2 regions of the Marinomonas sp. PE14-40 genome follow, and region 2 is predicted to be linked to the other one. Evidence: predicted binding sites of a transcription regulator. Region 2 holds the regulator's gene; the other holds the start of a gene.

Region 1 (6,990 bases), 1.2 Mb from region 2:
TCAATTTGTTCATTGATGGATTCCATTATTTTTAGATACTGCAAAAAAGCGTTTCCTATCATTAAAAGCGAGTGGGGTATTTTGGAAATCATAACAAAGGCACCTTCTTTACTAAAGTAGGTGCCTGAAAGTTAACTAGGGAACCTGCGAATAAGTCCTCCCGCCTCAGCGTGTGGATAAAAGCCGTTAGATTTATGGCGAGGAGCGCAACTTAATAGTGATTCTATTGATAAGGTTCTCAACATAAAGATAAGGCTTTTAGGCCACGCCCTTCGGGTCTTTCAGAAAAAGTAACACCCTGTGTTGTCACTTCTCGCAAGGTGCCTACATTACGTCAAAGTAACGCCTTGTGTGATACGTTTTCTGAAAAGACTGAGAAGAGGTGACTTAATCGCAGGTTCCCTAGGTTGCCGCCAAGCTTGAAACTTAAAGTGAAAGGCCTGTTGTAATAAGCTGTGGGCTATTTTTACTAACACACATGTAAGCATGATCAGGCTTGCCATGGCTGCTGCTGCACCTAAGTTACCTGTATCGCTGATATTCAACACAGCGACAGCTGCAGGGAGTGTATTACTTGAATATAAGAAGATGATGGCTGAGGTCGTCGTCATGGCATTGATAAACAGATATATTCCAATGTCTAAGATCGCTGGTAAACACACAGGTAAGGTGACTTTAAAGAAAATCTTATATTGAGGAACTTTGAGAGAGTCAGCGACCGCTTCAACTTCTTGTGGCAATTGCTTTAATGCACTTAATGCCGTGAGGTGTCCCACAGTATAGTAGTGGACCAGCGTATTAATGATTAAAATCGCTAAGGTGCCATAAAGTAAATTAAGAGGATTACTCGGATGATTAAAGAAGAAGATATAGCCTAAACCAAGCACCATGCCAGGTACCGCCATAGGCAGTAAGCAAAGCATTTGTAAAACTTGCTTTAAACCTTTGTTTAGCTCTCCTTTCTCTAGTAAATAAGCACCTATAAAAATAATCAAGGCTCCAATAATTGCAACCAAACTGGCGAGCTTGAGAGAGGTAAAGTAAGGCTGCCATCCATATACACTAAACTTGCTGAATTGGTAATTATCTAAGCTAATGCTCATATTCCATGGCCAAAACTTTACTAAAGAAGCATATAGCGCCATTCCCAAAATACATAGAATAAGTAAGGCAATGGCGCTGCAAAAAATAAAACAGGCAAGGTCTTTCTTCGCATTAGTTTTAGGCTTATAAACAATCGAGTTAGCGCTAAATAGCTGCTGTTGTTTTTTCTGGACTCTATTATCTAAAAAGAAGGTGATGAGTGCGGGTAAGAGTAATAATACGCTGGTCACTGCAGCCATTGAGAAATTCTGCTGACCTACCACCTGCTTGAAAATATCTGTGGCCATCACATTAACATTCCCTCCTATCACTTTAGCGACGCCAAAATCACAAACAGCTAAGGTAAAAACCACCATAAATGCACTGATTAAACCATACTTGGCTGTTGCAAGTGTGACGGTAAAGAAGGTCTTAGTCGGGGATAGCTTGAGAGCTGATGCCGCTTCGTACAATCTTGCATCTGTTGTCTTTAATGCGGTATTAATAATCATAAAAGCATGAGGAAAGCACCAAAAAATCAAACCTATCATTATGCCTATCATGCCGTAAATCGAATGGCCTAATAGCACTTCTTTGATTAATCCTTGATTGCCAAACAAGTAAATTAGGCTAATGGCGGGGAGAAGTGAAGGGGCGAAGATAGGGCCTAAAGCAATATTGGCAAAAATGTTTTTACCCGGCATGCAAGATCGATTAATTGCATAGGCATAGGCAAAAGCTAGGATAGAAACAATGGTACTAACAGAAAATCCCAAAGTTAATGTCGTAACAAAGGACTGCCTTAAGGCTGGACTTTGTAAGTAGTTAATAAAGTTGGTCAATGCAACAAAGCTGCCCTGGCTGTCCAGTACACTTTTTTGTAGCATGCTAAAAAGTGGGGCAGCAGTGAAAGTGAAAAGCATTAGACTCAATAGACTAATTAAGATGAACTTAATCAGGATGTCAGTACTTAGAAAAGGTAGCCACTTTGCTTGGTTAGTAAGAGGATGAGACACCAGCCCAAATGCTTTATGTCTTACTGCACTGGCTGAAGAATCTGCTTTTTCTTCAGCCGTTACAAATGCATCAAGAAAGTCTTTGCTAGGCAAATGTCGACGCGTATCTGAGTCTTTGCCTTGCTGGTTTTTTTGCTTCTCTACTTGATTGCCAAGAGTGTAGTCAAATACCTGAGCGCCTGTTGTTTTCATCTTAGTTGTCATCATTGGCTTATCTCAGTACGAAAGTAGTGAAGTTTGTTATGAGGGAAATGAACTTGTTTCTCATCACCAATTTTAAGGCCTAGGTTAAGGCTTTCTTGTAAGGGAATTTCGACCTGTATTACTTGTTCTCCCATCGTATTTCTACTGGCTGCTTCACTACTTATGAGTTGGCAATCCACTTTAATGTTCGCACCTTGGAAGGTAAGTGATTGAATATTGATAGGGAAACTGACTTTAGATACGACTTCTTGGTTTTCAACTTCAGGATTAGAGAACTGAATATCTTCAGGGCGTACACCTAGGATAAGAGATTGCTGTACATCAGATTTTGTATTTTCTATATAGTCATTAATAAACTCAGGCCAAAGAGGAGAGAAATTTTGACCTGCTAGTTTAAACGTCTTGTCTTTACCTAGTTGTGCAGGGAGAAAGTTCATACTGCCGACAAAATTAGCAACAAAATGGGAGGCCGGCTCTAGATATATTTCACTGGGAGTGCCCACTTGCTCTATCTTGCCGTGATTCATCACTACAATTTTATCAGCCATTACCATGGCTTCTTCTTGGTCGTGGGTGACCATTATGGTGGTGATTCCTAATTGCTTTTGTAATTGGCAGATCTCAGTGCGCAAGTGATGCCTCACTTTGGCATCCAACGCAGATAAGGGCTCATCGAGTAAAAGTAAACCAGGAGATAGAGCCAGCGCTCTTGCAAGAGCAACCCTTTGTTGCTGACCACCAGACAGTTGGCTTGGAAACTTATCTCCAGAACCTACTAGGTCAATAACAGACAACCAATGATTAACTTTCTTATGCACCTCTTTCCTGTTGTGACCCTGTTGTTTAAGAGCCAAAGCAAGGTTATCTGCCACGGTTAAATTAGGAAAAAGCGCATAGGATTGAAACACAATACCAAAGTCACGTTGGCTTGCAGGTAAGCGGGTAATATTTGTATTAGCTTGGGTAATAACACCTTGATCAGCAATCTCTAAACCAGCAATACAACGTAATAGGGTTGTCTTACCACAGCCAGATGGCCCTAAAAAACAAATAAACTCTCCTTCTTCAACATTAAGAGAGATATCTTCCAAAGCTTTAAAGTTGGCAAAGGATTTGTTGAGCTTGTGTATGTTTAAATAGGCTGACATGTGCATCCCTAATTTGGTCTATTAGATGTTGAGTTTTACGCTTGCTGTGTGACCGCATGATGACGTTAGCAAAGAGTCTTTTATGATTGTGGCAAGCCGGAGTGCTTGGCTTGCCACAAATAAAGCTTTGAGGCTTATTTAGGTTCAGATTTGGCATCAAATTTTTGAGACCAAGTCGCAAGCGTAGCGCTTCTACCTTGTGCCATAGTGCTAAAGTCTAATTTCACCATAGCGGTTTCAACATCAGGATAATTTGCTACTTTCTTGTTTACCTGTTTGTGAGAAACAATAGGATAGAATTGGCTGTAAAGTTCGTTGGCTTTACGAGACAGTGACCATTCAACAAGGCGTTTGGCTGCTTCGGACTGAGTGTTTACTAAGCCTACTGCTTCCGCTTCCCAACCTATTCCTTCACTTGGCATAAGAATATCAATCGGTGCGCCTTGTGATTTCAATTTCGCACCACGACTCGCCATAGAAATACCAATTGCAACCTCACCCATGGCGGCTTGAACGCAAGGTTTAGAACCTGAATGGGTGTAGTGAGCAATGTTTTGATCTAGTTCTTGCATAAACTGCCATGCTTTTTGCTCTCCCATGGTTTGTAACCAAGTCGATACTTGCATATAGCCAGTGCCTGAAGATGCAGGGTTCGGCATGGCAATGTGACCTTGATAAACCGACTTAGTTAAGTCCTTCCAGCTGTTTGGTTTAGGTAAGTTGTTTGCCTTAGCAACTCTTTCGTTAAAGCATACGGCATTGAAAAAAGCATCATTACCGAACCAAGCTTGTTGTGCTTCAGGGTCATTTAGATAGGAGCGAGTTTCAGCCAAACCTTGTGGTACATAATGTTTTACTATGCCTTCGTTTTTAAGTAGAGCCATAGAAGAGCCAGCTAGCCCCCAAATGACTTCTGCTTGAGGGTTATTTTTTTCAGCTAAGAGTTTTGCCGTCATTATGCCAGTGGAGTCTCTCACCCAACGGATAGTGATATCTGGGTTTTCAGCTTCAAAACCTGCTTTGTAAGGTGCAAGTTGCTCTGTTTCAAAAGCCGTGTAAACAGTTAGCTCTTCTGCACTTGCAAGTGAGCTAGTGAACATGGCAGCGCATAGAGAAGTGACACCAAAACATAAAGACGTGTGAAGCTTGGAGAAGGTTTTCATAAGTTTTCCTTTTGGTATTTACCAGATTGTTTGTTTCATACTAAAAAAGGAATGTGACACTCATGTTTCAAAGATAAGTCATTTTATTAAGTTTTAATGACAGCGAGGTTTTGTACATATGTTTGACTTTTTTGCTCATATTTTATTAAAAACACCTAATTATAAAATAATTCACAGATAAAATTTTCAGTTATGGCTTTACAAGAAAGCAAAATTGTCAGTATAGTCTTTCGAAACTGGTATATACCAAATGGAGTTTTAGATGCAAAACCTCGAAAATCAATATTTATTATTGACCCCTGGCCCATTAACAACGACCAAAACAGTTCGCGAAGCCATGTTACAAGATTGGTGTACTTGGGATGATGAGTACAATTTAGATATCGTGCAGGTTATACGATCTAACTTAGTTTCATTGGCGGTGTCGGCGCCAAATAAAGAACAATTTACAGCGACCTTGATGCAAGGTAGCGGTACTGCATCAGTTGAAGCAACAATTGGTACTGTGATACCTGAAGGCGGTAAATTGCTAGTGGTTAATAACGGTGCTTATGGCGCACGAATGGCTGAGATCGCAGGTTATTTAAAGCTAGATTGTCATGTTCTAGAGCTAAGTGAAATGACTATGCCAAGCGCCTCCATGATAGATGAAATCTTGCAGGAAGATAGTCAGATCACCCATGTTGCTATGGTGCATTGTGAAACAACGACAGGCATGTTAAATCCTGTTAAAAGCGTCTGTGAGACAGTAAAAAAGCATGGCAAAGTAATGATATTAGATGCTATGTCTAGCTTTGGTGGTATACCGCTTGATATGTCTGAATTAGGTATAGACTTCCTCATTAGTTCTGCGAATAAATGCATTCAAGGCGTGCCTGGTTTTGGTTTTGTTATTGCCAATAAAGACCAGCTACAAGCCTGCCAAGGTCAAGCTCGCTCGCTTTCGTTAGACCTTTATCAGCAATGGTTATGTATGGAAGCGAACAAGGGAAAGTGGCGCTTTACGTCTCCTACTCATACAGTGAGAGCCTTTGCTCAAGCTATGTCTGAGTTAGAAGAAGAAGGAGGTGTAGAGGTTAGATACCAGCGTTATTCACAAAACCAAAAAATACTGGTTGAAGGCATGCTGGGATTAGGCTTTAAATGCCTATTAGATGAGAGTCTACACTCGCCTATTATCACGTCTTTTTACTCCCCAAAAGAGCAAGGTTACAACTTCAAAGATTTTTATAATGCATTGAAAAAACAGGGCTTTGTTATTTACCCTGGTAAGGTTTCTGATGCTGATTGCTTTCGAATTGGCAACATAGGAGATGTGCATCCTAAGGATATTGAGCGTCTTATTTTAGCTATTAGTAATGCTATGTACTGGTTGAAATAATAGATGAAAATATCACCGTTTAATCCACAAAGTGCTTGCAGCGAAGGAGATACAAATACCAGTGCTGCCAGGCAAGACTGGATAGATCAAAGCCACGATAAAAAGACAAAAGATGTTCTGGCACAGGATAGCCGTCATTTTTTGCACCAGGCTATGTCTACTCCTTGTTTGGATGCTTTAGTGGCTGCCAAAGGGGTTTATTTAGAGGATCTAGCTGGCCATAAATACATGGATTTCCATGGTAATAATGTCCATCAATTAGGTCATGGTCATCCCCATGTCATTGCCAAAATACAAGCTCAATTAGCGGATTTACCTTTCGCTCCAAGGCGTTTTACACATCAAGTCGCTGTTGATTGCGCTGCTAAGCTAACAAGCATTGCAGGAGAGTCTCTTAATCGTGTGCTCTTTGCACCAGGTGGTACTTCAGTTGTTGGTATGGCACTTAAGCTTGCACGGCATGTGACAGGAAATGCCAAGGTTATTTCACTGTGGGATAGTTTTCATGGTGCTTCTATGGATGCAATTTCAGTGGGTGGTGAAGCCTGCTTTAGGGAAAGCATGGGGCCATTGATGGCTGGAGTGGAGCGAATTCCGCCAGCGGTAAGTTATCGTGGCGCTTTACCTTCACCTGATGGTAGTGACCTTCATTATGCAGACTACTTAGAGTATGTGATTGAAAAAGAAGGGGGCGTTGGTGCTTTTATCGCAGAAGCTGTGCGTAATACCGATGTTCAAGTGCCAAGTAAGGCTTATTGGAAGCGGGTAAGAGAAATCTGCGATCGCCATAATGTGCTCTTGATATTAGATGATATTCCTAATGGCATGGGACGAACAGGGCATTGGTTTAGCCATCAATACTATGGCATAGAACCAGATATTCTCTGCATAGGTAAAGGTTTAGGCGCAGGCGTCGTGCCTTTCGCCGCTATGCTGACACGGGATGAATACAACACGGCTGAGCAAGTGTCTTTAGGCCACTATACCCATGAGAA
Region 2 (6,990 bases):
GAATGTTAAATGTATGTCATAACCTGTTGAATAAAGAAGATATTTCTAAAGCCAGCCAAGATATGATTGGGCTGGATCAGAAACAACTACAAAGCCTTTATAAAGACCTACAAGACAACTCAGAAAACATTAAGTTGATGGTATCTTTAATTAATGGCAATTAGGTAAGTCAGACTTCAATAGGAAAGGCTCTCTCTTTTCTTAAGCTCGGGTTATATTTTTAGACTATTGGGACAATATCCTTATTTTGATGCCAGTTATTGATCAGCCAAACAGCAACCCAAGACTCAACTTCACAGCGACCAAACAATTTGATTATGTTTGGTCATCTTTGAGCCGTGCTCACAGTAAAAATATTCCCGCTTTTATATTTCCATGGCTTACAGAGCAGGGTTCTTTAACGGCAAAAATTCAAACACTGGGCAAACTGACGGTCGATGTCATTTCAGATACTTGGGGCCAAACGACCCAAAGAGAAAGAAAAAAACTTAACTTAAAAGCCCGTGAAGCGGCTCGCATACGAGAAGTTATCCTTAACGTAGATGGTCAAGCCATTATCTATGCACGCTCCATCATTCCTGCAAGGTCATTAAAAGGCCATTGGCGCTATTTACCTAAGTTAGGTAATAACCCCCTTGGTGGCTTCCTTTATAAGCATAAAGGTCTGACTCGTGGCGAAATAGAAGTGGCCCAACTGCCTGCTAACTTGTTTTCTCATATAAACGAGCCAACTTGGGCAAGACGCTCTGTTTTCTATCAATATGGTCAAGGTATACTCGTCAATGAAGTGTTTTTTCCTGCAATCAAACCCTTTTTAAATTTAAAGGATGAATAATGAGTAAAATCATCGCTTTAGCCGAGTTAGCTCGACTAGATAAGCCGATTGGCACCCTATTACTCTTGTGGCCAACTTTATGGGCCTTGTGGCTTGCTGCTGATGGCTTTCCTGATTGGCACTTACTTCTTATTTTTATTGCTGGCGTCTTTTCTATGCGCTCAGCGGGTTGTGTTATTAATGATTATGCAGATAGAAAAGTTGATGGTTTTGTTGAGCGAACCAAGGGTCGTCCGCTGCCTTCAGGCAGGGTTAGCGAAAAAGAAGCCTTAGGCTTTTTTGCCTTATTATGTCTCATCAGTTTTGTACTCGTACTTTTCACCGATCTAAAAACCATTATCTTATCCTTTGTCGGTTTAGGCTTAGCAGCGCTATACCCTTTCATGAAACGAGTCACCCATTTACCTCAGTTATTTCTAGGATTAGCTTTCTCTTGGGCGATTCCTATGGCCTATGTAGCTCAAGGTGGCTCCTTAACTGACATTGAACTTTGGATGCTCTTTATGGCGAATGTGTTTTGGACGATCGCCTACGACACTTATTACGCCATGGTCGACCGCAATGATGATCTTAAGGTAGGAATCAAGTCCACTGCGATACTCTTTGCTCAATATGACCTTGTCATTATTTTACTGCTACAAGGACTTGCTCTGTCATTATTGGTTTGGGTCGGTGTTATCAGAGAGCTAGGCGCTTTCTTTTTTATCAGTTTGTTGATTAGCGCTGGCTTTTTCTTTCAACAATTTTGGCAAGCAAGAGAAAGGGAGCGATCTGCTTGTTTTAAATCATTTTTAGATAATAATCGCATAGGCTTTTGTGTATTTTTAGGCTTTATTGCGGGCTTTTTTGTACACTAAATTAAGTCATCTGTGACATTTTAACTAAACTGTCACAATTGATCGTTTTAATTAAACCGTTCCAGAGAAGAGGATAGATCCTGTGACCGGTAAAAAAGTATTAATAATTGACGATGAATCATCAATTCGAGAAATGATCGCCATTGCTCTTGAGATGGCTGGTTATGAATACCTTGAAGCGGATAATAGCCGTACCGCCTACGAGATAATCGTGGATCATAGACCCGATTTGATCCTTGTGGATTGGATGATGCCTGGTGGCAGTGGTATTGAGCTAACACGTCGTCTTAAAAAAGACGTACTAACAGCTGAAATTCCCGTCATCATGCTTACCGCAAAAAGTGAAGAAGACAATAAAATTCAAGGATTAGAAGCAGGTGCGGACGATTACATCACCAAGCCTTTTTCACCTCGAGAGTTAGTTGCTCGCCTTAAGGCGGTACTACGTCGAGCTCACCCTCAGGGTGTTGATGAGCCTATTGAGGTTGATGGTCTAAAACTTGATCCTCTAAGCCAAAGGGTTTCTATAGGCACTAAACCTTTAGAAATGGGCCCAACCGAATATCGTTTACTCAAGTTTTTAATCACTCACCAAGAAAGAGCTTATTCAAGAGCACAGCTATTGGATCAGGTTTGGGGTGGGAATGTTTACGTTGAAGAGAGAACTGTCGATGTTCACATTCGTCGCTTACGTAAAGCGATAGGTGATAGCCATGATTACCTTATTCAAACCGTTAGGGGTACAGGTTATCGATTTTCAAGTAAGCGTTTGGCTTAAAAACTTATGAAGACAGTTTGGAAAAGCGCCACCGTTAAACTTTTGCTTGGTTTTTTCACTTGCCTATTTATTGGCATGCTTAGCGAGCAAACTTTCCCTTTACTATTTTTATATGTTTTAAGTTTATTATGTTGGCAGTTTTACGAGCTTTATCGCTTTCATAGCTGGATTCGACGTTCTGGACGTTCATTACCTCCGGATTCTTCAGGAATTTGGGGGGATGTTTTTGACGCAGTTAATCGACTGCAAAAGAAACAAAGAAAGTCTAAAAAGCGCATGCAACAAGCTTTAGCTAGAATTGAAGACTCTACATCAGCATTGCAAGATGGCGTTATCATGGCCGATAACACAGGCCGCTTAGAGTGGTGGAATACTTCCGCTGGAGATTTGCTTGGTTTAGTTAAACCCACAGACCGAAGCCAGCCGTTAACCAACATTGTTCGCACTCCTGAGTTTTTTCGTTATTTTAGCCAAAAGCGATTTGGCGACCCTTTGGTGATTCAATCACCCGCCAAAGAAGGCACTTTTCTAGAGTTTCAAACCACGCTTTATTCAAAAAATGATCACCTTATTTTTGTTCGTGACGTCACACGTCTGCACTTACTTGAGCAAATGCGTAAAGACTTTGTTGCCAATGCCTCACACGAGCTAAAAACACCACTCACAGTGATTAAAGGCTATCTAGAAACACTGGATATGTTTAAAGAGTCTTTGCCTGAGCGGATGCAAAAAGGCGTGGTAAATATGAATACTCAGTCTAATCGCATGGAATTACTGATCGAAGACTTGCTCCTTCTTTCTCGTTTAGAAAGCAACCAAAGAGCAGATTCAGACCAATGGCATAATGTCAGTGATCTTATTCAGGTGATTTGTGATTCAGCTAAGGTGTTTACCACCAGCGAACACTTTTTAAGCTGGGATGCGGATGAAGAAAGCTCTATCTTTGGTAGTTACAGCGAACTTTATAGCGCGTTCTCAAATCTAGTCGTGAATGCACTCAAGTACTCACCCGATGGTGGTGAAATAGATATAAGCTGGCAAGTAAATAAAGACGGTGGGATTTTCTGTGTTCAGGATAATGGCTTAGGAATAGATCCTAGGTTTATTCCTAGATTAACCGAACGTTTCTTTCGGATTGATAAAGGTCGAGGTTCTGACACTGCAGGTACTGGCTTAGGTCTGTCTATTGTGAAGCATGTACTTCATCATCACGATAGTAAGTTGGATATTAGTAGTCAGCTTGGCTTTGGCAGTACTTTTTCCTGCCACTTCCCTCGTACAAGGGTAAGAGAATCAAGTACACCAGAGATTGAAGCGATTGATAAGGACGCCTCTTAGCGTTTATTGGCTAGTCCAATTCTATTTGGACTAGCCATTTATCTTTCTAGCAAGAAAACACTAACGCATATAACTCATGAAGTTAAACGTCTCGCTACAAGCTTTCAAACAAGGCTTTAATAAAAGTCTCTTTCTCTTCATCCTGATCAATTAACCCTAACGTGACGGTCAAAAAAGATGAGGTTGGTTTTTTCTCTGTTGTCGCTACGCCTTGCACATAATAGTTCAAACGGTTGACCTTACCTTTAAACTCTAAATCGAGCACGGCTTGATCTAATACGCTTGGAATAACATCGTCACTCTTAATCAAAAGACTGGCTTCTGTACAGCTAAACTGGATCACCATGGTTCTAAACTGCTTACCCGCAAAACGCACCATACTCGGCACTTTAACGTCTTTAATCGTGACTTTAGGGTGAGTGATTTTAGGTTTAGTAACCGTTGCTGCTTTCGGGCTTTTTCCTCCAAGTAAAACATCTAGAGAACCTGAAGTATGACTTGTCATGCCTTTAGGGCCAGAACCTGTCGCCGCTTTTGTTAGATTATCCAACACTTCCTTTTCAGCACCTGTGCCTCTAGCGCCTTTAGCCATCAGAGCGGAATCTAAATTATGCTTTTTCGCCGCTGATACTATTTTATTAACCAGTTGCTCACTGGAGAAAGGTTTACCTAGGTAATCCGTTACCCCAGTTTTTACCGCTTCCACTACATGGTCTTTATCGCCACGGCTGGTGATCATGACAAAAGGCACGTTTTCCTTTTTGTAATTATCTTGCTGACGACACCAATCAAGTAGTTCAAGCCCTGTCATTTCAGGCATTTCCCAATCGCATAAGATCATATCAAATTTGACCTTATTCATAAGTTGTTGAGCTTTACGACCGTTTACCGCTTCTTCCAACTGAGCTGATGGAAAGTGTTTTTTTAAAGTACGACGAATCAGATCTCGAGTAAAAGAAGCATCATCAACAACCAAAATTTTTATAGCCATTTATTTATTTCCAAAATTTTGTGCAAGGCTATCACTCTTTGAATAACTTGCTTTAAATGAATCACACCAAAGAATGGTAGAGGCCACCACCGCTAATGGAATGACCACAAAATTAACGAATGGAATAGGTAGTAGCAGCATGACTATGAAGCCAAAAGACCAACATAAAATAGGTTTTTGCCTAAGACCTACTCGCATTTCAGCAAAAGATACTCGGTTATTATCGAACGAGTAATCCATATATTGTATCGCTAACACCCAAGCGCCAAAGAATAGCCAAAGAAAAGGCGTAATGATGTTAACTATAGGTATTAAGGACAGGATAAACAAAAGTATAAAGCGAGGCAAAAAGTAGAGTACTTTCTGTAATTCGCGCACTACACTTTGGCTAATCAAGAGACATACTTTACGAAAGTCTAAATCAGATTCAACTGTCTCTCCCGATAATCTAGCCTCTACTTTTTCAGCAAGAATGCCGTTGAAAGGTGCTGCGATTATATTGACGCCGATAGAAAACGCATAAAATAGACTGATAGCACTTAACAAACTAAAGCCTAGATAAAATAGCCAACTTAAAAATGAAAGCCAATCAGGCAACCAGCTCATCAGATAAGCCGTTAAGTCACCAAAATAGCTAAATGCGACCATATATAGCAGCGCCATTAGGCCCATATTGGCTAATAAAGGTACCAGGATAAAAAGCCTTAAACCCGGCGAAAGTAGGATAGGTAACGCTTTTAAATAAGCCCCTATCACTTGAAAAGGTTGCAGTATCACAAATTTGTTCCATCAATTTTCTAGAAAATAGACATTATCATATTTTTATCTAACTTCCCTGTAATTATCACGCTTCCCAACCGATTTAGCAGAGCCTATTTATTCGTTTTTTAGATTAAACCTTTATTATGCGTATAGCGTAATGCGCAATTTCGATTGAGCCATTTACCCAATTAGTTAACTATCGAAGACTCAGACATTTGCTGCAATTAGAAAGTTTAGTGTCAGAGAAACAATGCACCATTAATAATAAATAACTTAAGTTAACTAAAGGGGCCTTTTATGAACCTGAAAAAAACTCTACTCGCTAGTGCGTTACTTAGCGTAGCCTTCGGCGCAGTACAGACTCAAGCTGCCGATGTTCCTGCTGGCGTTAAGCTAGCGGATGTTCAAGAACTTGTACGTGGTGGTGGCGCAGAACCTGCAACACTTGATCCACAAAAAGTAGAAGGAACACCAGGCTCTCACCGTACTCGTGAGCTTTTTGAAGGTTTATACAACCTTGATGGCGATGGCAACCTAACTCCAGGTGTTGCAACTAGCTATACAACAAATGCAGATAACACTGTCTATACATTCAACCTACGTAAAGATGCTAAATGGTCTAACGGCGACTCAGTTACCGCTCATGACTTCGTATTTGGCTTCCAGCGTGCTGTTGATCCAGTGACTGCATCTGCTTATGCTTGGTATGTTGAAATTCCATCTATTGTTAATGCGTCAAAAATTATTAACGGTAAAGCAAATGTGAAAAGCCTAGGTGTTAAAGCCGTAGACGACTACACATTTGAAGTAACACTGGAACGCCCTGTTCCTTACTTCGTAAAAATGACGTCTCACCAAACACTTTTCCCAGCACCACGTAAAACCATCGAAAAGCACGGTTCTGAGTGGGTTAAACCTGGCAATATGGTAAGTAACGGTGCCTACAAACTTGATTCTTGGATCGTAAACGAGAAGATGGTGATGGTTCGTAACGATAACTATTGGAATAACGACAAAACCGTTATCAACAAAGTAACTTTTTTACCGTTAGAAAATGATAGTGCTGACCTTAAGCGCTATGAAGCGGGTGAAATTGATATTACTTGGAACCTACCAAGTGACCACTTCAAGCGTTTGAAGAAAGAGTCTCCAAACGAAGTAATCATCACACCTCAATTGGGTACTTACTACTACCAGTTCAATACTCAGGTTGCACCTTACAACAACCCAGATGTTCGTAAAGCACTTTCTTTTGCGATCAACCGTGACGTCATTACTAAATACGTAACCGGTGTTGGTGAGCAACCAGCTTACTCTTTCACACCTTCTATCGTGAATGGTTTTGATCCAGAAACACCTGCTTATGCAACTATGACTCAAAAAGAGCGTGAAGCTGAAGCGAAAAAACTACTTCAATCAGCGGGCTTTG

What was found. Region 2 encodes PhoB, which activates phosphate uptake and scavenging genes when phosphate is short. Its sites were predicted from a motif close to TGTCATANNNNTGTCANA; they were not measured.
Region 1: the regulator PhoB is predicted to act here: its motif matches at 4,699-4,716, upstream of Q0A08_RS21720 (putative 2-aminoethylphosphonate ABC transporter substrate-binding protein).

What each region holds. Positions count from the first base shown of each region.
Region 1 covers NZ_CP130700.1:4,684,743-4,691,732, forward strand. Annotated here, with positions in the region: gene phnR (phosphonate utilization transcriptional regulator PhnR) at 1-44, opposite strand, end outside; gene Q0A08_RS21710 (putative 2-aminoethylphosphonate ABC transporter permease subunit) at 330-2,306, opposite strand; gene Q0A08_RS21715 (putative 2-aminoethylphosphonate ABC transporter ATP-binding protein) at 2,303-3,451, opposite strand; gene Q0A08_RS21720 (putative 2-aminoethylphosphonate ABC transporter substrate-binding protein) at 3,586-4,614, opposite strand; gene phnW (2-aminoethylphosphonate--pyruvate transaminase) at 4,877-5,995, shown strand; gene Q0A08_RS21730 (aspartate aminotransferase family protein) at 5,999-6,990, shown strand, end outside.
Region 2 covers NZ_CP130700.1:3,496,390-3,503,379, reverse strand. Annotated here, with positions in the region: gene Q0A08_RS16230 (HDOD domain-containing protein) at 1-164, shown strand, start outside; gene Q0A08_RS16225 (chorismate--pyruvate lyase family protein) at 251-835, shown strand; gene ubiA (4-hydroxybenzoate octaprenyltransferase) at 835-1,692, shown strand; gene phoB (phosphate regulon transcriptional regulator PhoB) at 1,775-2,470, shown strand; gene phoR (phosphate regulon sensor histidine kinase PhoR) at 2,477-3,808, shown strand; gene Q0A08_RS16205 (response regulator) at 3,903-4,799, opposite strand; gene cysZ (sulfate transporter CysZ) at 4,800-5,576, opposite strand; gene Q0A08_RS16195 (peptide ABC transporter substrate-binding protein) at 5,859-6,990, shown strand, end outside.